2 linked regions of the Bdellovibrio bacteriovorus str. Tiberius genome follow. The main gene of each other region encodes a partner of the protein of the gene in region 2 in a complex. Links are inferred from orthologs where the notes say so. Each region holds a gene or a part of one and is shown on either strand. Other genes may lie near its edges.

The links.
Region 1: the proteins of metK (region 2) and groL are in contact, whole or in part, in a cryo-EM structure (PDB 8P4O), measured with the Escherichia coli proteins. The link is inferred for Bdellovibrio bacteriovorus str. Tiberius from one-to-one orthologs.

Annotation. Positions count from the first base shown.
Region 1 is NC_019567.1:85,553-97,781, reverse strand. The notes cover bases 2,930-5,843. They hold groL (chaperonin GroEL), read right to left. Parts: upstream 5,250-5,843; coding sequence 3,609-5,249; downstream 2,930-3,608. Other genes in these bases: BDT_RS00470 (hypothetical protein), read right to left, coding at 5,775-5,843; groES (co-chaperone GroES), read right to left, coding at 5,311-5,598; BDT_RS00485 (outer membrane beta-barrel protein), read left to right, coding at 2,930-3,484. In the rest of the region: BDT_RS00500 (hypothetical protein), read right to left, coding at 1-208; BDT_RS00495 (response regulator), read right to left, coding at 195-587; BDT_RS00490 (hypothetical protein), read right to left, coding at 630-1,820; more of BDT_RS00485, read left to right, coding at 1,898-2,929; more of BDT_RS00470, read right to left, coding at 5,844-6,281; BDT_RS00465 (hypothetical protein), read right to left, coding at 6,470-7,579; BDT_RS00455 (hypothetical protein), read right to left, coding at 7,819-8,274; BDT_RS00440 (hypothetical protein), read right to left, coding at 8,701-9,120; queF (preQ(1) synthase), read right to left, coding at 9,266-9,778; BDT_RS00430 (hypothetical protein), read right to left, coding at 9,834-11,870; BDT_RS00425 (nucleoside deaminase), read right to left, coding at 11,929-12,229.
Region 2 is NC_019567.1:811,746-823,932, reverse strand. Bases 3,108-5,979 are described here. They hold metK (methionine adenosyltransferase), read right to left. Parts: upstream 5,190-5,979; coding sequence 4,026-5,189; downstream 3,108-4,025. Other genes in these bases: BDT_RS04010 (hypothetical protein), read right to left, coding at 5,315-5,920; lepA (translation elongation factor 4), read right to left, coding at 3,108-3,952. In the rest of the region: lepB (signal peptidase I), read right to left, coding at 1-581; lepB (signal peptidase I), read right to left, coding at 646-1,353; lepB (signal peptidase I), read right to left, coding at 1,354-2,142; more of lepA, read right to left, coding at 2,153-3,107; hpf (ribosome hibernation-promoting factor, HPF/YfiA family), read right to left, coding at 5,998-6,348; BDT_RS04000 (hypothetical protein), read right to left, coding at 6,443-6,922; BDT_RS03995 (5'-methylthioadenosine/S-adenosylhomocysteine nucleosidase family protein), read right to left, coding at 7,009-7,560; BDT_RS03990 (adenine phosphoribosyltransferase), read right to left, coding at 7,577-8,074; BDT_RS03985 (substrate-binding periplasmic protein), read right to left, coding at 8,128-8,883; rpoN (RNA polymerase factor sigma-54), read right to left, coding at 9,100-10,536; lptB (LPS export ABC transporter ATP-binding protein), read right to left, coding at 10,579-11,301; LPS export ABC transporter periplasmic protein LptC, read right to left, coding at 11,298-12,187. UniProt on the Escherichia coli protein: Catalyzes the formation of S-adenosylmethionine (AdoMet) from methionine and ATP.

The sequences.
Region 1 (12,229 bases), 730 kb from region 2 along the record:
CCACGCCATCACCCAATGAACGACCCAGATTTCTGATCGCCATGGCACCACCGGCTGCCGCACTCTGAATATACTGAGACACCGTGGATTTCTGCAACCAGCGGAAAGAATGAGATTCAATCGAATCGCCGCCCACTTTCACCTGCATCAAAACAATCAGCAAGGCCGTTGCAGCAAAACATTTGAATACAAATTTAAGTTCTTCCATGAGTGGATTCTCCCAGATGCGGTAATACTTTTGTGATTTCTTTTAAAAGCTGTTCTTTGCTGAATGGTTTTGGCAGATAAGCATCAAAGCCCGCCTCGAAGGCTTTCTGCACCAGAGCTTCCTGATCGATTGTGGAACAACCGATGATCTTGATTTCGGGATGAAGCTCTTTCAGAATCTTTGCGGTTTCGATGCCATTACGAAGAGGCATGACCATATCCAAAAATACCAGATCGGGCAGAGTCGCTGACACCAGCGCTACCGCCTCGTCCCCGTTGGCAGCCTCGCCGACGCAAAGGCCTCCTTCAGAGGTCACAAGATTTTTGATAAGTTCACGCAAGAAGGCGGCATCATCAATTACAGCAAAACGAATCTTCATACCGCCAGTATAGAATTTAGCAGGCTATTTTGTGAGTGGATTTTAGTGACCCCAACGATAGCCCAGTGAGAACATATAAAGCGAATTGGTCACGCTGACATTGTTCGGAGTCAAACCTGTACCAGGGTCTGGCAGGCCGGCGGCACCGTCGAAGACGTTTCTTTCAGCCGAAGCACCCAAGCTCCAGATCATCTGACTTTCGCGGGTGAACTTCCATTCACCACCGACATCCAAACCAATGCGCACGCTTTCTTCCGAAGCGCCGGACTGGATATTTACACCCGTGGCACTTTCAGAATGCTGCAGACGCGGAAAGAAGCTGCCCCCCAGAGTCCAGGCATAGTTCGCAGACGTCGGAATGCGCGCTTTCAGACCCACACCCAACCCTTGAGTTTTAAGACGGGCTCGGGAGGTGTTGTCACTTGGAACGGTCATCTTGTTATCACTGAACAACAAAGAAAATTCCAATGAATTGGATTTACGGGAAACGCCGAAGAACTTACGGAAGTTCAAACCCAGATCGACAAATTCATACTTTGCCGAAACCCGGGACTGATCAGCCTGGATAGAGTCCACATCCGCTGCAAACGAGAATAGAATCTGTCCGCTCACACCAATAAGTGGCGTGAACCAAACATTGGTGCGAATCTTCAGCGCATTAAAGAAGCTCTGATAGTCACGGAATGTGTAATTGGACTGGGAATCATTGTAAGCCACCACCGGCATCACATCCAGCTCCAGGCGGTTGTTGCGAATGTCGTCTTCGTGGATTTGCTCACGGTAAAATTCAAAGATCTTGGAAGCTTTGTCAGAAAAAAGGCTCTCGGCCTGCTCGCTGATGGTGGGCTCCTCGACTTCAGACGAGGTCTCAGCACCCGCCACTTTTGGCGCGGCTGCGGGAACCGCAGGCGCAGCTGTCGCTGCTGCCGCGGCTTGAGCTTCAGCGACTGCCTTGGCTTCAGCTTCCTTCTTGGCTGCCAGTTCCTTTTCCTTCTTTTCGGCTTCAGCCTTTTTCTCGGCCTCAAGCTCGCTGGTCTTCAGGGTTCTGACCGCCACGCCGTCGGAATCAGTGATCACCGGAGTTGCTTCTGTTTCAGACGCTGGACTGCGCTTGTTGGCTTTACGAACTTCATAGCGCCCGGAAGAAAAACCTTCCAGACCAACTTGGGCCTTTGCCGGAAAGGCGGAAGCAAAAAGAGCTGCAAAAATCAGAAAGGAAAATGAAGACTTCATAAGAAATCTTTCGGCTTTCGGTCCGTATTACTTGACGTCAAATTGACCTGTTTTCAGAGGCAGGGCAGAATAAATTTATGAAATCATTCTTGCTGAGTTCTCTCTTCGTCGCGTCCTGTTTCATTTCAATCAGCCCGACTGCGTGGGCCCAGACCAATGCCCAGAACGTTTACGTCAGCGCTGCCGACCAAGATCTTGCCATCAAATCCATCGTGCTGGTTCCAACCACTGACAATGTGGGCGGCATTTATGCAAAACCCGCTGAAGAAGAACTAAGAACTTTGTTAAACGAAGACAAGCAGTGGTCTTTGTCCAACTTTCCAAAAGATCTGAAAATCAAATCTGAAACCCTGGATGAAAACCCGTCGGAAGTTCAAACCGTTTTGCAATCCACGCAAAGCGAAGCAGCCCTGACTTCAAAAATCATCCGTGGTCCCCGCGGGATTTCCATCACGCTGACTTTGTTTGTGGGCCGCGAAGGCCTGCCGCTGCTGCAGGAATCCCTGAATGACTACAAAGGTTTTGAAACTGCGGAAATCAAAAACGAAGTCCACCGCCTGTTTGAAAATCTAAAGTACCGCATGCCTTTCAGAGCCACCATCTTAAGCCGCCGTGGCCAGCAGGTGACCCTGAATCTGGGCAGCAATTACGGGCTTAAACCTGACAGCCGCGTGTCCGTGGTTCAGATCATCAAGATCAACCGTCATCCAAAACTAAAATTCATGGTCAGCACCGAAAAAGAGGTTCTGGGTCGCGTGAAACTTTTCAAAGTTGAACCGTTCATGAGCTTTGGTTACGTCGAAATGGAAAAAGATCCGGGCGTGATCGCCGTCGGATCCAAAGTAATGCCGGACGAGTTTGTGAAGTACTCAACCCCCATCACCACTCCTTCCGGAAAAGTTTTGCAGGACATCAGCACCCGTCCGGACAAAGACGTGGCATTCGGTGAGGAACCGACGGAATGGCTGCCGACAATGCCTCCACAGTTCGGTAAAGTCGAATTGATGGCGGGCTTTGGCAACTACACCCAAAACACCAGCCTGACGACGCCAGAGTCGGTGAGTGGCAGCAACAACTTCGCTCCGAATATCCTGGTGCGTGGTGAATTGTGGCTGAACCCGGAATGGTACATGGGCGTTCACCTGCGCCAGTCTGTGTTCTCGGTTGATAATAACCAGGCCGGAAGCTCCCCTTCGTCTTTGAACATGTCTGTGGGCCAATACGGCGTGAATGCAGGCTATAACTTCCTGCTGACCAATGACTTCTTCGGTCCGAAGCTGCAAATCGGTGCGGGTTACATGACGACCAAGTTCACCGTGGATGGCAGCACGCCCACCACGTTCACCAGCATGGACTATAGCGGCTTCCTGATCAGCCTGGCGGGTCAGTTCCCGCTGTCTGAGGAAATCCCTGTGGATATCGGCGGACGCTTTGATTTCTATATGAATCCCGGCATGAGCGAATCCCAGGACAGCGGTTCAGGATCCGACAGCAAGATCAATTCCTTCAGCTTCTTTATGGATTATAAAATGAAGACGCGATTCAAGATTCGCGGCGAACTGATGATTGAAAATTACAGCACGGATTTCTCGGGTGCGACCCGAGCAACAAGCACCAGTCACAAGATGACGACGTTGTTTGGCGGGGTTCAGTATCTGTTCTAAGACCGTCTAATTTAAAAATAAAAAAAGCCTGGGTTATAGCCCAGGCTTTTGTTTTTTGAAGCAGTAACCCGCCGTCGCTGATAGCTTCGGCGGGGTGTAATGGCTTAGCCGTAGGCTAAGCTCATTACATCATGCCACCCATACCGCCCATGCCGTCGTGGCCTGGCATTGCAGGAGCTGCAGATTCTTTCTTAGGTGCTTCAGCGATCATAGTCTCTGTAGTCAGCATCAAAGAAGAAACGGAAGCCGCGTTCGTCAAAGCGCAACGAACAACTTTAACTGGATCGATAACACCGTCTTTGATCAGATCAGTGTATTCGTCAGAGTAAGCGTTGAAGCCCCAGGAAACGGATTTGTTTTGAAGGATACGATCCAAAACGATCGCGCCATCCAAACCAGCGTTAGCCGCGATTTGACGGATTGGCTCTTCGCAAGCACGTTTGATGATAGTCGCACCGAATTGCTCTTCTTCAGAGAATTTGGATTTATCAACTTTAGTGGAAGCACGAAGCAAAGCAGTACCACCACCAGCAACGATACCTTCTTCAACCGCAGCGCGAGTCGCGTTCAAAGCGTCTTCTACACGGTGTTTTTTCTCTTTCATCTCAACTTCTGAAGGAGCACCAACGTGGATAACTGCAACACCGCCAGCCAATTTAGCCAGACGCTCTTTCAGTTTTTCTTTGTCATAGTCAGAGGAAGTTTCTTCGATCTGAGCTTTGATCTGACCAACACGGCCATTGATGTCGTTCTTTTTACCAGCGCCATCGATGATTGTTGTGTTGTCTTTGTCTACAACGATGCGTTTTGCAACACCAAGGTCAGCAACAGTCGCCGCCTCAAGTTTCAAACCAACGTCTTCAGAGATCACTTTCGCGCCAGTCAGGATCGCGATGTCTTCAAGCATGGCTTTACGACGGTCACCGAAGCCCGGAGCTTTAACCGCAGCGATGTGAAGAGTGCCGCGCAATTTATTAACAACCAAAGTTGCCAATGCTTCGCCTTCGACGTCTTCAGCGATGATCAACAATTGACGGCCTTGTTTTGCAACGCCTTCAAGGATACCGATCATGTCTTTCATGGAAGAGATTTTTTTGTCGTAAACAAGAACGTAAGCGTTCTCAAGAACCGCTTCCATTCTTTCTGCGTTGGTTACGAAGTACGGAGAAAGGTAACCACGGTCGAATTGCATACCTTCAACTACAGTCACTTCAGTTTTTGCAGTTTTGGATTCTTCGATAGTGATAACGCCTTCACGGCCCACTTTATCCATAGCATCTGCCAACATTTGACCGATTTCTTTGTCATTGTTTGCAGAGATAGCACCAACTTGAGCTACTTCGTTGGAACCTTTTACCGGCTTGGACATCGCTTTCAATTCGTCGATAACGATAGCCACTGCTTTGTCGATACCACGTTTGATGGACATTGGGTTGTGACCAGCGGAAACAAGTTTCGCGCCTTCACGGTAGATAGCCTGAGCCAAAACTGTCGCAGTAGTTGTACCGTCACCAGCTTCGTCGTTGGTTTTGGAAGCAACTTCCTTAACCATCTGAGCGCCCATGTTTTCGAATTTGTTTTCAAGTTCGATTTCTTTCGCAACAGTCACACCGTCTTTAGTGATCAGTGGGGAACCGAAAGATTTGTCGATAACAACGTTGCGACCTTTAGGTCCCAAAGTTACTTTTACTGCGTTCGCCAGAGTGTTCACACCTTTAAGGATGTGTGTACGAGCGTCTTCTGAGAATGTGATTACTTTACTCATGATTGTCTCCGTTATCTGATTCACTCCGGCCTTCGCCAGAGTAGATATTTAAAAAATTGATTTAGTTGAATACGCCCAGGATGTCTTCTTCGCGCATCATCAGGTATTCTGCGCCATCCAGTTTCAATTCAGTTCCAGCGTATTTGCCGAAAAGAACTTTATCGCCAACTTTAACTTCCAATGGAAGGATCTTGCCATCTTCAGTCACGCGGCCTTTGCCAGTCGCGATGATTTCGCCTTTTTGTGGTTTTTCTTTTGCTGTGTCAGGGATGAAAAGACCGCCAGCGGTTTTTTCTTCTTCCGCCATTCTGCGAACTAGAATTCTGTCGTGAAGTGGGCGAACGCCAATTTCGTTCTTAGCCATTGTGAGCCTCCGTTTTAAAACTCATTATTTAAATGATTTATATACGGAAGCTAATATGAATCGGCTGTGAAAAGAGTCAAGGTCAGGGGCTCCATTTTTCTGAATAGAAATTCAATGGCGCACCGAATAAAGATTAGAGCTTACTGAGGATTTACAAAGGCTTACTTAATGCCGTCTTTGCCAAAGTTATTTGCGCTGACTGGAAGGTCCGAAGAATGCGCCCCGAAAACCGAGTTCGCATAGGCCGTCATCAGCTCGGCGACCTCTTCCGGGGACAATTTACCGGCCACTTCATTAAAAGCGGTCTTTTTATCCTGAACCTTGGTGAGATAACCCACGAAATAGTCCGTCACGGACAGGTCTTTGGCGACCTCAAGGTCATAGATTTCCTCACGAAGTTCGCGTTCCAGCTTTTCCACAGAGATATCCTGAGAAGCCACTGCCTCCAAGCCCCCGCGGTGAACCATATTGGGGTCCGTACCGGCCGCTGCCAGGCGGATGCCTTTACGGGCGTCGATCTGGGTCTTCAAAGTCGTTACTTTGACTTGAGCCTGTTGAACTCTTTCAGTTTTCCACTCCCGATAGCTCTTCACTTCGGCGCCAGCTTTCATTGTGAAAGCCGTCAGGCTCCAAAAGGCGACAAGGGGCAGATATTTAATAAGGCGCATGAGTCCTCCAGCAGACGTCCGATAATTCCAAGTCCCCATAATACAAAGGCTATGCCCGGCGAAAGATGGCTCATTTGCAATATAAACGATTTGGACCCCTAAGAGGGGCCCAATTGGGTCACATTGAGACAAAATAGGCTTTACAGGAAATTGATACAAAGCAGGGCCCGGATTGGGCCCTGTGACGGCTACAGCGGCTTGCTCAGGCGGATCAGATCCTTGTGCAGGGTCTGCGCTTTCTTATCAATGGACTTGGAAAAATTCGGCGTCGTCAGCTTAAACACCAACACCGCCATCATGAAGGCGGATTTGTCTTTATAGTTTTGCGCAAGCTCGCGTTTTGCTTTCAGCAGCTCTTCGTCTTTTTGCAAAGTCGCAATCAGCTCGGTGGCTTTGGCATCTTTCATAAGATCCTTTACGGACTTCACACCCTGGTCGCGCAGCTTTAGTTCTTCATGGAAGGACTTAATATATTTTGCCTCCTGTTCGTCGACGGCTTTTCCCATCGCTGCGGCAGGATTTTTTGCGCCCTTGATCTGATCTATCACTGCGGCCACGGGCTTTGCCCCTTCATTCCAGTCAAAGGCGCCATAGCCTTCCGGATAAAGAAGCTTGATCAGACCCGGAAATCCAACCAACGCAGTTTCTTCTGAACTTTCCTCAAGCTCTTCTTTGTTAAATTCAAACTTTCCGGATTTCAGCTCTGGCAGCAGCAAAGCGGGGGTTAAAGCCATTTCAAATCGGAATTCTTTTTCCAGATGGGCTGAAGGGCTCCAGTCCTTGATGTTGCGCTTTAGTTCCGACAACTTGGTGCGGTCTTCATCGCTCATGTTTTCCTTGGAAAGTTTCGCCATTTCCATCAGTGAATCTTTCAACAGCGCCATGCCGATTTGCCCGGTAATCACTGGCATTTCACAATTACCAAAGTGCCACCACAGATTTGCAAGTTTCAGACTTTGTTCCCAGGATTTGGCAGTGATGGCCTCGTCATTCAGTTTTTTTGAAATATCCAAAAGCCCCGTCATCGGCAGCAACCCCGAAGAGGTTGTTGCCTGAAAAGCTGAACACGTCGTGAAGTCACCTTCTTCAGCCAAAGTGCGCAAAGACTGCTCGGGATTTTCCGACGTCAGCGCTTTTTCCATGCGAAGATACAGGTCTTTGTCGTTGGCTGCCGGAACTTCAAATTTAGCGGATTTTTTTAAATGCGGATTAATGCTAGCAACGGACTCTTGAAAAGCTGGCGGGGAAGCCAAAACCTGGATGGGAAGAATCAACGCGCTGAAAACCCAAAGCTTCATGATGAACTCCTCGTCAGAGTTTCATGCTATCGAACTTTACGGGCCTTAAAAATAAAAAAACCAAGTCTTATGGACTTGGTTTTCTTAATCACAATCTAAAAAAGATTGGCTCAGAAGGAGGGACTCGAACCCCCGACCCAGCGGTTAACAGCCGCTTGCTCTACCGACTGAGCTACTTCTGAACTCGGTGAAGGGCTAAATTAGCGGCTTTGGGCGGTTCTTGTCAAACAGAAATAATCTTAAGGGGCTGCAAGCCTATCCAAAGCCTTGGAAAGCATCGGAGAACTAAAGGGCATCCCTTTGACGCGGAAAACCGGCTTTCCCGGAACCTGTTCCAGGATCACGATTTCTCCGGCCGAGCCGCCGTGGGCAGCTAGGCTCTTTTTAAATGAGCTTTCCTCAATGCCTTCCATGGAAAAGGCCCCCATCATGATTTCACAGACAGAGCTGATGTCTTCAGGTTTTTCCAAGGTTTTAATCACGGTGCCGGTTTGGTCAAAAATCTCCACTTTAGGGGCTTTTTCCGGGCACCAGTTCAAAGGGCGATAGTCGCTGCCGATCAGAAGACCCAGCGCGCTTTGCGGGTCCGAGGCTTTGTCTTCTAAAGCGCCGCCGTCCAGGGCCTTCATGCCATAGAAGACACCCACCAGAGCCAGAACCATCATGCCGATTTTAAGATAAAACGTGCTTTTCATCGCTCAAACGTAACTCGGCGAGTTGAAACTGGCTAGCTATAACATGGGAAGTAAAAAGAGGGAAAAAATGGTGCACTCGAGAGGATTCGAACCTCTGACCACTTGATTCGTAGTCAAGTACTCTATCCAGCTGAGCTACGAGTGCACTGAGAAAGAGACGTATAGATAGACTGCGGCCAGGGAAAAATCAAGCATTCTTGATAATTTTACAAAAAGAGTCGAGGCAAGACCTTGATTAACGGGCTGGGCTATGGCAATTTGGATCCTCAGTCGAGAAAACCGACCGCGGAGAGGTGGGTGAGTGGCTGAAACCAAGCGTTTGCTAAATGCTCGTACACCAAAAGTGTACCGAGGGTTCGAATCCCTCCTTCTCCGCCACTTAAACCTGCCTTCGAGCAGGTTTTTGTGTTTCTGGGCGTTACTTATCTAGTGTTTCGTAATTGCTACTTTGGCTTCAAAAACTTCATCAAAAGAAGAATCCGAAATTCTTAAGTTACCAGAAACTGTCTCGCCCGACCCTGGCAAATAACCGCCTTTGACTTTCAGATAAACCGTGAACCACTGCTTGTTATCGCAGAAAACGGTGCCCCAAAGATTTTCGGCCATGCCAGGGCCCTCTGCCAAAGCATAAACATAGTTGGTGTTCGTCAGCTTTTTACTGGTACTGCAATGACCCAGTTCCTTGCTGGTAAAGCTCATTTGAAAGCCTTCGGACAGTTCCAATTGAAACACTTGAGCGCCACTAAACAAAGAGCGGGATTTGTTAAGAGTGTAAGTTCCCATCTCGGAAGCCTGGGAAGCGGTCGCAAAAAACATCATCAACGAAACAAGGGCAAATTTCTTCATCTTGGACTCCACAAAATAGTTATTATCGACGCCATACTACTGCAGCCCACTAATTCTTGCCTTAGCAACTCACGTGTCCGAAAAAAAGAAAGGCCCTGTCAAAAATCCTGACAGAGCCTTTTGAATTCAAAATTGATGTATGTGCTTAGTAGAGCTTTGAAAGCTCCATAGAGTACTTACCCGGAGCGTATTCGCTCATGCGCTTTTTATAAAGATCCTGGAAGAACTTATCTTTCGCCGCATAGTTCGCGTAAGGGTAAATCGCAATCCCCCCGCGCGGAGTAAACTCGCCGATAACTTCGATGTATTTGGGCTTCATCAACTTCACCAGATCATCACAGATGGTCTGCACGCAGTCTTCGTGGAAGTCCCCGTGGTTACGGAAGCTGAACAGATACAGTTTCAGGGATTTGGATTCGACCATTTTCTTGTCAGCGATGTAGTTGATAAAGATCTTTGCGAAATCCGGCTGACGGGTCTTAGGGCACAACGACGTGAATTCAGTGCACACAAAAGTTGTCCAGGCGATCTTGCCCGGGTTTTTGTTGTCAAAGGCCTCCAGAACTTCTGGAGCATATGTTTCTGGATAGTGGGTCTGAATTTCACCCAAGGCGAAATCAGCAAGCTCTTTGGAATCACGGCCGTTTTTCTTTTTCATGGGGACCTTTTTAAGAGATATCCCCATGATTAGCAACGGTATCTTTTACAGGCACCTAGTTGATATTGGTGGCGCCAATGTAACGAGCCAGCCAGTAGCCATACAGGTAATCCACCCCTGAGTTTTCCACACCTTTTCGGTGAGAATCCTGATACAGGAAGGCCCCGTCTTTCCAGACAAAGTTACTGGTGAAGGCCTGCAGCTCAAATACCGGATAATTATACAAACCCTGATAGAAGTAGCTGACCGGTGGTTCCGGCTTTTTCAGGGACTTCCAGAACAACCTTGGAATCGGAGACATGCACCAATCCGGGCGCAATGAATGATCGATCGTCACATCCAGATTCGGGCGCGGATACGGGATTTCACGAAGACCCCAAGCGGCCTGGTTCAACGAAGCATTAAACTGCGCTTCGCTGCTTTCAGATCGGAAGTTCCCACCACGGGTTCCGTGTTTATAAGCAAAGCCGTAAGCCACCAGTGTTTGCAAATGTCTTTGCGCCGGGGAATAGGTCACCCAGGCATCCATCAGGCGCTCGCGCAACTGATCGCGGATTTTACTTTGACCCAGCAGGTCTGCCAGCGTGATGTCGGTGATATCACCCACCAACCCCAAATTGATCCCACTCCAGTCCGCAGATCCATGCCAGTAGAAAGTGGTGTCGAAGCTGTAACCAGTCACCTTGGTTTTAATCTTGTCATAATACTTGATGTACTGCTCTTTGAAAGAGGCATCATTTGTCAGCCAGGCTGCCAGTCCCAACGCCGCCGGACGGTTCTGGGATTTGTCGTTCACAACCTGCAGATCAATCAGCTTGCGGGAATTGGCACGAAGCTCTTTCCAAAGTTCGGTTTCACTTTGTGGCAGCACCATTCCGGCCCACAAGAAGCCGTGAGTGATCCCTTTGATCATGTCGTTGTTGCCGCCTTCAAGCCAGATCAAGTGCTGGAACTTGCCTTCACCTCGATGCCACTTGGCCGGAACCGGCTGGGCGGGATTGTACAGCGCCAACGTGCGCGCGAATTGCTGCGGATCATTGGTGATCTCCATCAAAGTCATCAGACCGCGCAGGGACTTTTTCACGTTGTCCAAGGCTTCGCTGTCCTTGGTTTTCAGATAGCGCATCGCCTGAGAGCCCAGATACATTCCCGTCCACAGGGCGGCATCCCCATCAAAGGAATAGTTCAACAGTCTTCCGTTTTCGTCCAGCACGGCGTGCGCGACCATGCCGGCTTCATTGATATGGAAATCGCGGGTGTTTTTGTCATAGCTGTTGGCTTTTTCCTCTAACGTCGGAGCATAGGCATTTCGTTTCACCGCCGCTTCGGTGATGCTGATGTCATCGACGATCTTGTTGGTGACACGAATCACATCCTTGTTGTTGCGATAGAACTGGAAGTCCGTGGGATCAAAAACGATGTACGGATTTTCGTTTTTATACTCGGGGCGGTTTTTGTAGGACTTCACCAAAGGATCTTTTTCGTAACCAATGTCTTTTTTGAAAAGATTGATCACGCCACGAACCACCAGAGGAACTTTCGGTCCCTGGGCACTGATGGTCTGGCGCTGATTCACCCACAACGGTTGCGCTTCAAGATCACGACGGGTGGTGATCCATTCGTTGTAGTTAGAAACTTTTTTATCTGCATAGTGAGTCGCAAGGCCATTCGGAGTCACCACATAGCGAGAAAGCACCGTGATCGGAGCATCGAAGTCCGACGGATCTCGCTTTTGATTGCCAAGCTTTGTGATGAAATCACCCTGGCGGAGGTCATAGGAAATCGTCAGGGAATCATGCGTGGCCACGGCCTTTCCGGTCCAAACTTCCTGCACTTTCAAACCATCAAAGAAGTAATTGATATAGGTGACCACGCGAACCACATCAAAAGTTCCATCGGATGCCTTGCGCAGTTCCAGCTCACCATTATAAGGCCCGCGGGTGGAGGAAGTTCCTTGCAAGAACCAAATACCTTCCATGCCGCCATTGGCTTGAAGAGAAGCGATATCGCGGGGGATTTGTTTTTCCTTGTGCTGGCAGGACAAAGAGACAACAACGCTCAAAAAAAGAAAAAGGAATGAAAGTGCTTTCATTCCTTTATTCTCTCTGACTTGTGAATGGGACTGCAGTCCCAAAACTATTTACTGGGCTTTAGTACGGAACCTTGTCGGTCTTACTGTCCCACTCTTTGAAAACTTCCAATGCTTCTGTGTGAGCGCATTGAACCATGGGTACTTTGCGGTCTTTGAGGTCTTTTGGAATTTCCTGATAAAGGAAGTCGTCGTCGAAGTTGATTTCAGCGGCGTCTTTACGGGTGTTGCCGTAATAAATCTTTTCAATGCGGGCCCAGTAGATGGCAGACAAGCACATTGGACAAGGTTCGCAGCTTGTATAGATTTCCGCACCAGCCAGTTCAAAATTACTGATTTTGGAGCAAGCGTCGCGGATAGCA
Region 2 (12,187 bases):
GCCACGCGGCCCACCACCTGGGTCATAGGAACCGTGCCCCAATAGCGCGAGTCGTCACTGGCATCACGATTATCCCCCAGCAGGAAAACCTCTCCTGGAGGCACAACCAGCGGGCCGAAATCTTTATCGTCCGGAGTTTTCTGGAAAATCACACGCCAGGAGTCAGCACCGGAAGTCTCTTTGAAGATATCAAAGAGTTCCGCATTGGGGTTATCAGAAGCCGCATCCAGTTTTTCATAAGACACGGGCTCGTCATTCAAAACGAGGCGGCCTTTTACGATCTGCACCCGATCCCCAGGCAAACCCACCACGCGTTTGACGTAAGTGACAGAGGGCTGATTGGGATAACTGAAAACCACGATATCCCCGCGAGCTGGCAAAGTCAGATTCCAGCGCTTGGAAGCAAACGGAATCTGCACACCATAAGACACACGTGAGGCAAAGATGAAATCACCGGGCTTCAGCGCCGGCTGCATGGAACCTGTCGGGACTTTATAAGCGGTCACCAGAAAGTGACGCACAAAAAGTGCGCACACCACTGCCAAAACCAAAGTTGTTAGATATTCCCGCCAACGATTCATCCTTAAATCCTAAACGGACTTAAGCAAGACCTTCAAAAGAATTCTTAGGGCTTTTTATTATTTCTCAGTCCAGGACCTTAAACAGGCGGTTGAAACGAATTTGTGAGGGGTCGCACACAAATGTCATCGTCGGTAAAGTGCTGTTACAGGAAAGCCAGATGACCGAGGCTTTTCCGACCAAATAATCGTTTTTCACAAAACCCCAGTAACGAGAGTCGCTGGATTGATCGCGATTGTCCCCCATAAAGAAGAACTGCCCCGGCGGCACCTGGTACACCTGCACATCGGCCGAGCTTTCTTCACTCAAGAAACGCACGACATAGGATTTTTGCGTGTTGTTTTCGGTGAAATAATAAAACTCGTTATTGTTCACCAAAGGGCCTTCATAAGGGGCCATGTCGAAAGCCTTGTCGTTCACGGTGATACGACCGGCGCGAACTTCGATGCGATCCCCTGGCAGGCCAATCAGTCGCTTGATATAATAGACATCCGGATTTTCCGGATATTTGAAGACAACAACATCCCCACGCTGGGGCGTTGACCATTGCACCAGCCACTTGTCACTGAAAGGAATGTGCAGACCGTAAGCGAATTTTTTTACCAGAATATGGTCATGGATCAGCAGATTCGGAATCATGCTCCCGGAAGGGATCACGAAGGGCTCAAACAAGGCCCAGCGCACTCCCATCACCAGCAGAATCGGAAACAGAAAAGTCAGGATCGCCTGATTCCATGTTCCTTTCAGATTGGGAGTGGCCTTGGGTTCAGACATCTAGTTCACAGGGTGGAAGAAACGTCCCCAGCGGATGGTCAGCGGGTTGCACAGGAACGGAAGCATCGGCACCGTTTCTTCGCAACTTAGCCATACGAACATCGCACGACCCAGGATGTTTTGTTTTGGCAGGAAACCCCAAACACGGCTGTCGGAAGAATTCATGCGGTTGTCACCCATAACAAACAAATGGTCATCCGGAATGGTCACGGGGCCAAAGGTTTCATAGATATCACCCTTGCGCAGAAGGATGGCATGCTCTTTACCCTCTTTGGCGACCTTGCCCGCAGGCAGGACTTCAGTGAATTCAACATAGTTTTCTTTGCTGTCGTTGATGTTGCCATCACGCTGGAAGTCCGCATCGCGAAGCCATGCAAAGTCATCCATGTTGGCCGGAACCTTTTTTTCAACCGGTTTGTCGTTGATATAAAGAGTGCCGTTTTCGTAGTAAACCTTGTCGCCCGGCTCGCCCACGATGCGTTTGATGAAGAAGGTGCTCATGTCTTTAGGATATTTAAAGACGATCACTTCCCCACGCTCTGGTTCGTTGAATTTTACCAGCCATTTTTCGCTGAAAGGAACGCGCAGACCGTAAGTCAGCTTGTTCACGAAGATATGGTCATGAATCAAAAGCGACGGCAACATGGAGCCCGATGGAATCACGTAAGCTTCGATAAAGCCCCAGCGAATGAACAAAGCGATGAACACCGCCAGGAACAAAGAGCCCCAACCCTCTGTCCAGAAGTGTTTCGTTCTAAAGTCCCAGCTTTTTGGTTGTTTGTCGCTCATGTTGATTCTCCTAGTCTTCGACTTTCAGGATCGCGAGGAAGGCTTCTTGAGGGACTTCGACATGGCCGATGGCCTTCATGCGCTTCTTACCCTCTTTTTGCTTTTCCAGAAGCTTACGCTTACGGGAAATATCACCACCATAACACTTGGCGGTCACGTCTTTTCTGATTGCCCCCAGAGTCTCACGCGCGATGATCTTGGCACCGATAGCTGCCTGGATCGCCACCTGATACATCTGACGAGGAATCAGTTCTTTCATCTTTTCAGCCAGCAAACGGCCGCGGTTTTGCGCCTTGGAACGGTGAACGATCAAAGACAGGGCATCGATAGCCTCACCGTTAATCAGAATATCCAGTTTCACCAGGTCTGATTCCTCAAAACCGACGAATTCATATTCCAAAGAAGCATAACCTTTGGAGATGGATTTCAAACGATCGTAGAAGTCCATCACCATTTCATTCATCGGCAGTTTGTATTCGATGATGACTTTTTTGTCGGTGACGTATTCCATCTTCTGCTGGATACCACGCTTGTCCTCGCACAGCTTCAGGATGCCGCCGATATAATCGGTTGGCGTGTGCAGGGTCACTTTTACGTAAGGTTCTTCAAACTTGGCAATCTGGGTTTCCACCGGCATGCCGGATGGATTTTCCAGCATCATCTCGGTGCCGTCAGTTTTTGTGATTCGATACACAACTGTCGGAGCCGTGGTGATCAGATCCAGATTGAATTCACGTTCAAGACGCTCTTGAACGATTTCCATGTGCAACAGGCCCAGGAAACCACAACGGTAACCGAAACCAAGTGCCGCGGATTTTTCAACTTCGAATGTCAAAGACGAGTCATTCAGACAAAGTTTGTCCAAAGCGTCCTTCAGATTTTCGTATTCAGAAGCCACGACCGGGAAGATACCGGCAAAAACCATCGGCTTGATACGCTGGAAACCTGCCAAAGGCTGGGTCGCCGGGTTTTTAGCCGCCGTAACGGTATCACCCACCTGAACGTCACGGATATCTTTGATACCGCAGACGATGAAGCCCACTTCACCCGCCTCAAGAACATCCTGCATCAGCGGGAACGGCTTGTATTTACCCATGCGCAGAACTTCATAGTCACGATCCGTGGCCATGAACTTGATCTTGTCGCCTTTTTTGATCACGCCGTCGACCATACGAACCAGGACAACAACGCCCTGGTAAGCATCAAACCAAGAATCGAAAATCAAAGCTCTTGGTGTCAGGCTGCGGTCCGCTTTTGGTGGCGGAACTTTTTCAACGATCGCTTCCAGAATGTCGGTGATACCGATTTTTTCTTTCGCCGACGCGTGAATGATACCTGTGCAGTCCAAGCCCACCGTGTCTTCGATCTGCTTTGCCACGCCTTCGGGATCCGCTGAAGGAAGATCGATCTTGTTCAGAACAGGAATGATCTCAAGATTATTTTCCATTGCCAGATAAACGTTGGCCAGAGTCTGGGCTTCAACACCTTGAGCGGCGTCGACAACCAGAATCGCGCCTTCGCACGCTGCCAATGAACGGGACACTTCGTAAGAGAAGTCCACGTGCCCCGGTGTATCGATCAGGTTGATCTGATACATGTTGCCGTCTTTGGATTTGAAATCCAAACAGACTGTTTGAGCTTTGATGGTGATGCCGCGTTCGCGCTCAAGTTCCATGTTGTCGAGGAACTGATCCTTTTTCTCACGATCCGACAATGAGCCGGTTGCAGAAAGAAGACCGTCAGCCAAAGTAGATTTGCCGTGGTCGATGTGAGCGATGATAGAGAAATTGCGTATGTATTTAGGATCCATGGGCGGTAGTATAAATAAGAAGCGCCGAGTTGCTAGTGACAACTCGGCGCAATGATTAAGGTTTTATAAAAATTTAAGCCAAAGTCTTTACAGCGTCTTTCAGCTGGTCGACCTTGTTCAGGCGCTCCCAAGTGAAGGACTCTTCGTTACGACCAAAGTGGCCGTAAGCCGCTGTCGGGCTGTAAATCGGTCTTAGCAGGTCCAAATCCTTTGTAATGCGAGCTGGACGCAAATCGAAGACCTGGCGAACCGCTTTTTCAAGAACTTCAGGGCCTACTTTGCTTGTGCCGTAGTCATTTACAGTGATGCTGACCGGTTCAGCCACACCAATCGCGTAAGCCACCTGAACCAGGCAACGTTCCGCAAGGCCCGCACCCACGATGTTCTTAGCAATATGGCGCGACGCATAAGCAGCCGAGCGGTCCACTTTAGAAGGATCTTTACCAGAGAACGCGCCACCACCGTGAGCACCGTGACCACCGTAAGTGTCCACGATGATTTTACGACCGGTCAAACCAGCGTCACCCATTGGACCACCCGTTACGAAACGGCCCGTTGGATTGATGAAGAATTTGGTTTTCGCATCGATCCAGTTGCCCGGGATGGATTTTTTGATCAGTTCTTCAGTGATGAATTCTTTGATCGTTGCATTGGAAACGCTGTCTGCGTGCTGAGTGGAGATAACCACCGCATCGATACGTTTTGCAATGCCGTTTTCGTACTGAACTGTCACCTGGGATTTAGCATCCGGGCGCAACCAGTCCACACGACCCGCTTTACGAAGAGCCGCAAGGTCTTTCACCAGTTTGTGAGACATCGCGATGCTTAAAGGCATCAGTTCTGGAGTTTCATTCACAGCGTAACCGAACATCAGACCCTGGTCGCCCGCGCCCTGATCGTCGGAAAGAGTTTCTTTAACGCCCACGGCGATATCCGGGGACTGCTGACCTACGGCGATCATCACGCCGCAAGTTTTGTAGTCGAAGCCCTTGTCAGAGTGATCGTAACCAATGCGTTTTACAACTTCACGGGCCACTTCAGAGAAATTCACTTTTGCAGAAGTTGTGATTTCACCACCAACAACAACCAAACCAGTCGTCAGCAGGGTTTCACAGGCAACACGGCCCTTCGGATCCTGAGCCAGGATGGCATCCAGAATACCGTCAGAGATTTGATCGGCCATTTTATCGGGGTGACCTTCGGATACAGATTCACTCGTAAACAGGTAGTTTTTCACTGCGTTCGTTCCTCATTAGGGAATGGTGTTAATGAGCTCGGCCCCCACTGGGACCATCCTAAAAAACAGTCAAAATTGAGCTGGAATTTAGCGAACGGCCAAGCTACCAAAACGAGTTCTGGGGGTCAAGAGTCCTTGGGTTTGTGATGGTAAAAATAGGCAAGCTCAAGGAAAAACACTGTAAAGCCTCCAACCAGGCCGATCAGCCCCAAGCCAATCATAAACTGAGCAAGGGTGCGCCCCAGCTCGCTGATAGAGGATTCCGGCACCAGCCCCTTGCTTTGAAGCAGGAACATCAGCATGTAAGCCCCCACCGACAGGAACGTCCAAAAAACCGCATGCACCCGGCTGGTCAACAGCCCCACGATCAGCGGCAATACCGCAAACCAGATGAGAGTCGGAGAAAAGAAGCCCCCCGTAAAATAAGAGAATGAAAACTGAAAGATCATGCCCGAAGTCACCATGGAATAAGCGGCCAGCGACATGGAACGGCTCCAGCGGTAAATCAACGGGGAAAAGGCATGCACAATCGAACAGCTAAAGCCGATTTGAGCCAAGGTCGGATTATCCACGAAAAATAAAGAGATAAAGCTGTAGGTCCACATCAGCAGACCGGTCAGAAGGGTGATCAGAACCAAAAGGCGCCATTTATAATGACGGACATGCTGATCTTCTTTTACATCCAGGGAAAAAAGGGTGGTCCCCCAAAGAATCTGTTCTTCCTGTTCCAAGCAACGTTCCAAAAATACAAGAGGTGGATAATTCCACCTCCTTAGTATAATCGCTGGTCAGGAAATTTGCACCAAAATCACGCCGCCTTTTTCCAACGTGAGAACGTCTCCTGACGTGCTCCCTTGGTAAGTTCAGGCTTCTTGTGATCTTTATATTGTTTGTTTGTCTTAAGGAATTGTTTCTCCATTTTTTCGGCACATGCGTCCACTGCACCGTAAATATCCGGGCCGTAGGCTGTGGCTTTGAAATATTTCTCGCGAGTGTTCACAGAGATTTCAACGCAGAATTCACTTTTAACCTTACTGAAATACACGTTGCCGTAACCTTCTTTAAGCAGGAAACGCCCCACCTCGGACATTCTTTCTTCGGTGTACTTTTCCAGGGAATCGGAGTGATCCAGATGCTTAAAGGTATAGTTGAGTTTCATGTTTTCTCCTTCTCGGCCCCTTTCAAGGCCTTTGATTTCTTACCTGGACTTCTTATCGGTCCAGCCGGACTAAAGATGAGCCCTATTTTGAGACTCATTTGGTTTTTCTTTGGGTTAATAGACAGGCCTTAAAAATTTCATCGTCCTGCTTATTTTTTAGATATTTCGCAACCGGGCTCATGGCGGCAAAAGCCTCCTGGCACTGACCACGGCTGAATTCGAGCTTTGCGTCGAAATAAGAATCACGCAACGCCGCTGGCAGGCGGTCCACCGTTCGGGGCTCAGCCTCCCCGCTTTCGATTTTGCGTTTATATTCGCGCAGCGCATTTTCTGATTTGCGGCGCAGCTCCCGGATGTCGGAATACTTCGGCACATGCGACGGGATCTTGCGGGACATATCCAGCGCCCCTTCATAGTTGCCGGCTTCGAAATAGACCTGCGCTTTTTCATGCAGGGCCTCGATTTCAGCAGGATCCATTTTGTGTTTTTTGGAGCCAAAGGGATTGGCAATCAGCCCGAGGGTCAGACCCGTCAGGGCCACGGCGTACATGGCGATGTTAGCTGGCTTGATCATGGGAAACTTATCGGCAATCCCCGACTAAAGATGAGGATTTTCCATGTTCCAAAAAGAGACGGGCCCCTTTCGGAGCCCGCTAAATTCTAACCAGGGATGGTCACCATTTTTTTGTAAAATTCCAGAAGCTTTTTAGCCCCGTGAACCAGATTGGCCTCCCAATCATTGTGGGCATTGTGATCCGCCCCGTCGGTAATGTACTTCAGTGAAATCAACTGCACGTTCATTTTGCGACAAACCTTGGCCAGGGCGTAACCTTCCATGTCCACAAGTTCGCAAGGCACTTTCGGAGTGCCCGTTTCAAAACTGTCCCCGGTTCCACACACCCCGTGAGACAGCTCCGGGAAAAACGGAATCAGATCAATCGCGCCCGGAAGCGGGTCAAACGGAGTTTCCCCAACCTTGAACCCCAGTGGCGAGATGTCCATGTCTCTTTGTACGAAGCTTGAAACCTCGACAAGGTCATGGGTTTTAAAACGGGAGCTGCCCGCAGTTCCCAGATTGATCATGACTTTGCACTTGGTTTTATGAATCACATCCATGGCCACCAGCGCGGCATTCACTTTGCCAATGCCAGTGTAAACCACAGGGATATTTTCTTTTTCAAAGAAGCCCTGGGATTCGCCTGGAAGCGCCATCACCAAAGCCACATCATTAATATTGAACAAGCGAAGCCACCTTTTGATCATTGTAGGTCATCTTGTTAAGGAACGTCAGATTGACCAGAACCGCCACAGACTCCACGGAGTATCCGGCCAACAGGCACAGGTCAATAGCCGCCTGCAAAGTGCCACCCGTAGCCAAAACGTCATCGACGATCACCACACGGCCCTTGCCCGGAGGCAGTTCGATTTCTGCCGTGCCGTATTCCAAGGCATAGGAAACCTTGCGCGTTGGTGGAGGCAGCTTGCCGGCTTTACGAATCGGCAAAAAACCTTTTTTATGGGTGGCCGCCATATGGGCCGCCAGGATAAATCCACGGGATTCAATGCCCGCAAAATAGTCCACGTAAGTCAGATCAACATGTTTCAAAAGATTATGGGAAACAAAAGTAAGGGCTTCTGCATTTTGCAGCAGCGGCGACATGTCGCGGAAAATGATCCCCGGCTTTGGAAAATCAGGAACGTCACGAATCAGGCTTTTTAAATCCATGGGGCTCTCCTCCCCTTATTTTTAAGGGAAAGGCCGCTGCGAGTAAAGAAAATCTATTCCGGCAGCAAGTCCGGAAAATAAAGCGGCTCGCGCAAATGAGCCGGGTGATACACCACCGAGGTCACATTCACACTGCGCTGCCCGTCGGGTCCCACCCAGTTTTCCAGAATGCTTTTATACCCTGCGGAAGCTTTCAGCATTGAAAGTCCCATTTCAAATTTCTTCATCAGATTTTTTGTCTCGGGATGTTTTTTTGAAAAGTGCACATAGATGGGCTCTTCGCTCATCTCCACCATGATCTTAAAACGATCCCGGAACTCAGGTTTGTTTTTCAGGTAATAATAAAACACGTATTCATCGATGGCGACAAAATCAACCCGGCGTGAATTCAGCATCATCAGACTGGTCAGATCATTGGCAGTGAACACCTTGTTGATTTTGGAATTTTCATCAAACTCGACACCAAAAGGAAACCCATTCGGCAGGGCCACGGTGCGACCTTCCAGATCCTTCACCTTCTGCACCTTGAGCGGAGTTCCCGTCCGCAAAGAAACTATCAAACCCTTGCTTTTAAAAAGCGGTTCTTTGGGAAAAAGAAAATCCGCATCCATGTCCTTGCTGCGCGCAGAATTAAAACAAGCCGGAAATTTCCCACTCTGTGTCTGCGCCAGACAGCGCGGATAAGGAACCTGAACCAGCTCGATTTCTTCCCCCACATTCTTGAATGCCGCCCGCACAATATCCACGGACATGCCCACAGCACGCCCTTTCTCACGAAAAGCAAACGGCGGCCAGGAATCCCCCACCATTAACTTCACGGGAGCAGACCAAGCATCAAAACAAACAACAATTACCAGCAAGAAACCAAATCGACCCATGCCTGCTACTTAACAAGCCAAGAACCCTGAATACACCTTACACTTGAGTAATAACTAAACAAACTCACCGATACTTCTGGAACGAAGTGCAGAAAAGCTGAAATAAGGCCCGGGATTCAACATCCCAAGCCGTCTTCGCCTAATAGATTAGAAATACTTCTTGCGCTGAGAAGAAGGCAGAATCTTAAGAACATCACGGTATTTGGCTACCGTACGACGTGCGATCTGAATTCCTTCGACCTTCAGCAAATCCACGATCTTTTGATCGGACAATGGATTCTTCGGATCTTCCTTGGCCACCAGATCCTTGATTTTGATTTTAACTGACTCGGAAGCCAGTGAATCACCATCAGAAGAGCTGATACCCGAGTTGAAGAAATATTTCAGTTCATAGATACCCTGTGGTGTGTGCACATATTTCGCTGTGGTCACACGACTGACCGTGGATTCGTGCATGCCGATATCGTTGGCGATATCGCGCAGAACCATCGGTTTTAAGTGCTCAGAACCTTTTTCAAAGAACTCGCGCTGATGCTTCACAATGGACTCGGTCACCTTGTAGATCGTGCGCTGTCTTTGATGGATGGACTTGATCAACCAAACGGCAGAACGAAGTTTTTCCTGGATATAATCCTGGGTCTTGTCGCCGGTGGTTTTGCCACCTTTAAGCATGTTTTTATAGAAATTCGAGATTTTCAAACGCGGCAGACCGTCTTCGTTCAAAGACACCACGTAATCATCACCGACTTTGTACACGTAAACATCCGGAGTCACATAGTGCGTGTCACTGCTGACGAAGGCACGACCCGGTTTCGGATCCATCGCATAGATGATTTTGCAGATTTCCACGATGTCTTCAACGTCGCGGTTCAAAGCTTTTGCGATGGCTTCATAGTTTTTCTTTTCCAGATCCTTCACGTGATTTTTGATCAGCGTGACCAGATCGTGGGTGTCCTCTTCCATGTGTTTGGCCTGGATCAGCAGACATTCCTGCAGATCGCGGGCACCCACACCCGGAGGATCGAATTCATGAATCAGGGTCAGAGTGTCTTCCAGCAGCGCCAGATCCACTTTTTCCTCTTCAGCAATTTGTTCCAAAGGAACTTTGATGTAACCATCATCATCAATGGCGCCGATCAGGGCGTCCGCGGCTCTTTCCTCTTCTTCAGAGAAGCCGTTCATTTTAACTTGCCAGTAAAGGTGATCGTGCAGGGTTTGAGACGCCGTGATGACGTTCTCATAGTTCATGATCTCTTCAGAACCCGCCATACCGGACTGTGGAGGCTTTTGGTTGGCTTCGATGTAGGATTCCCACTCGAACTCATCCTGCTTTTGCGGATCCTGAATGTTCTGCTGATCTGGGGTTTCGGAATGCTCAACTTCGTTGGCAGCCTCTTTGGTTCTTTGAAGGTCGTCCTCTTTCAGAGCCGATTCGGATTCTTCAAGGATCGGGTTTTCCTCCAGCTCGGAGCGCACAGCCGACTCCAACTCCATACGCGACATCTGCAAAAGCTTGATCGCCTGTTGCAGCTGTGGAGTGATTACCAGAGACTGGCTCAGGTTCATCGTCTGTCGAAGAGCCATTAAAATTTCCCTTTCCCAAGAACCGTAACAGCCGGGATGGCTTTACAGCTTAAAGTTTTCGCCGAGATAGAACTTACGTGCCAATTCGGAATTTGCGATTTCATCAGAACTTCCGCTGACCTGAATCTTCCCGTCCTTCAATATATAAGCATAGTCGCAAATGCCCAAAGTCTCACGCACGTTATGATCCGTGATCAGAACTCCTATACCTTTGGCCTTAAGTTCGCGGATGATATTCTGGATGTCAGCGACCGCAATGGGATCGATACCCGCAAACGGCTCATCCAGCAGAATGAACTTCGGTGACCCCGCCAGCGCGCGGGCGATCTCAACCCGGCGACGCTCCCCCCCGGACAGGGCATAGCCATAACTGTCGCGGATGTGACCGACGTGGAAGTCCCCGATCAGCTGCTCCAGCTTTTCAGAACGGGACGCACCGGAATAACCATGAGCTTCCAAAGCCACAGTGATGTTTTCAGCCACCGTCAGTTTGCGGAAGATGCTTGGCTCCTGCGCCAGATAGCTCAGACCCACGCGGGCGCGTTTATACATGGGCTCTTGGGTGATATTGGCTTCATCCAGATTGATCGTGCCTGAATCCGGCTGAACCAGACCCACCACCATATAGAACGAAGTGGTCTTACCGGCACCGTTGGGACCCAGCAGGCCTACAACCTGACCGGACTCCACAGAAAAAGATGCGCCATCAACGACCTTGCGCTTTTTAAAGGACTTGGAAATGTCTTTGATGGTGAGCATGCTCATTGATCTTTATTCTCCACCTTCGCACGTACTCGTTCAACTTTAACCTTTTTTCCGCCTTCAAGGAAGACGATTTCCTCGCCGGTCAGTTCATCGTTATTCTGAATCACCTTAGGACGCCCCTTGAACGTGTACTGATTTGCCAGCAGGTCCAGATTCACACTTTCGGACGTAGCGAATTTGTCCACGTCGCTGACGCGCACGCCGCCCTTCACCGCCACAGAACTCAGAATATCCGCACCCTTTCCATACAGGAAAGAGGCTTCAGGACCTTCCAGCTTCATGTTGTCGTAATTCATGCGAACGGCCCCCAGGAAGCGGGCCTCGCGGTTTTTACCGCTGAATTCGGCGCCGTCGGCGGAAATTTCAAACTTTTTCCCGTCCTTCATTGGTTTTTGCGCCGTCACCTTGTTCTGAATCAGCATCTTGGACTGTTCGACCAGAACTTTCATGCTGGCGCCTTTTAAGAACAGGCCAGCACCGGAAGAATCCCGCGGACCTTCCATCAGCACCTGTTCCGGGCTGACGATTTGACGGGTCTTGGACGAATAGAAGATAGATGGTGTTTTGAAAACGTAGCCATTCTCGGACTTGGTCACAACGTTGCCAATGACGCTCAAATCCTTGGATTTGTCGTCGATAGTGCCTTCATCGCCCGTGACGGTGAATTCCAGCTTTTCCTTGTTGTAAAAAAGCACCCGCACCTGTTGCAGAGCCCACTTGCCACCCGCCTGACTGCCCTCGGCAGACACCGCGAACAGCTCCCAGTCACGATTACCGGACTGACTTTCCACCAGATGCACGCCGCCCATTTTTTGATCGGCCAGACTGGATGGGCCCGGATCTTCCTTGATGCCCTTTTTCTTGCGTTCTTTGGCTTCTTTGTCGC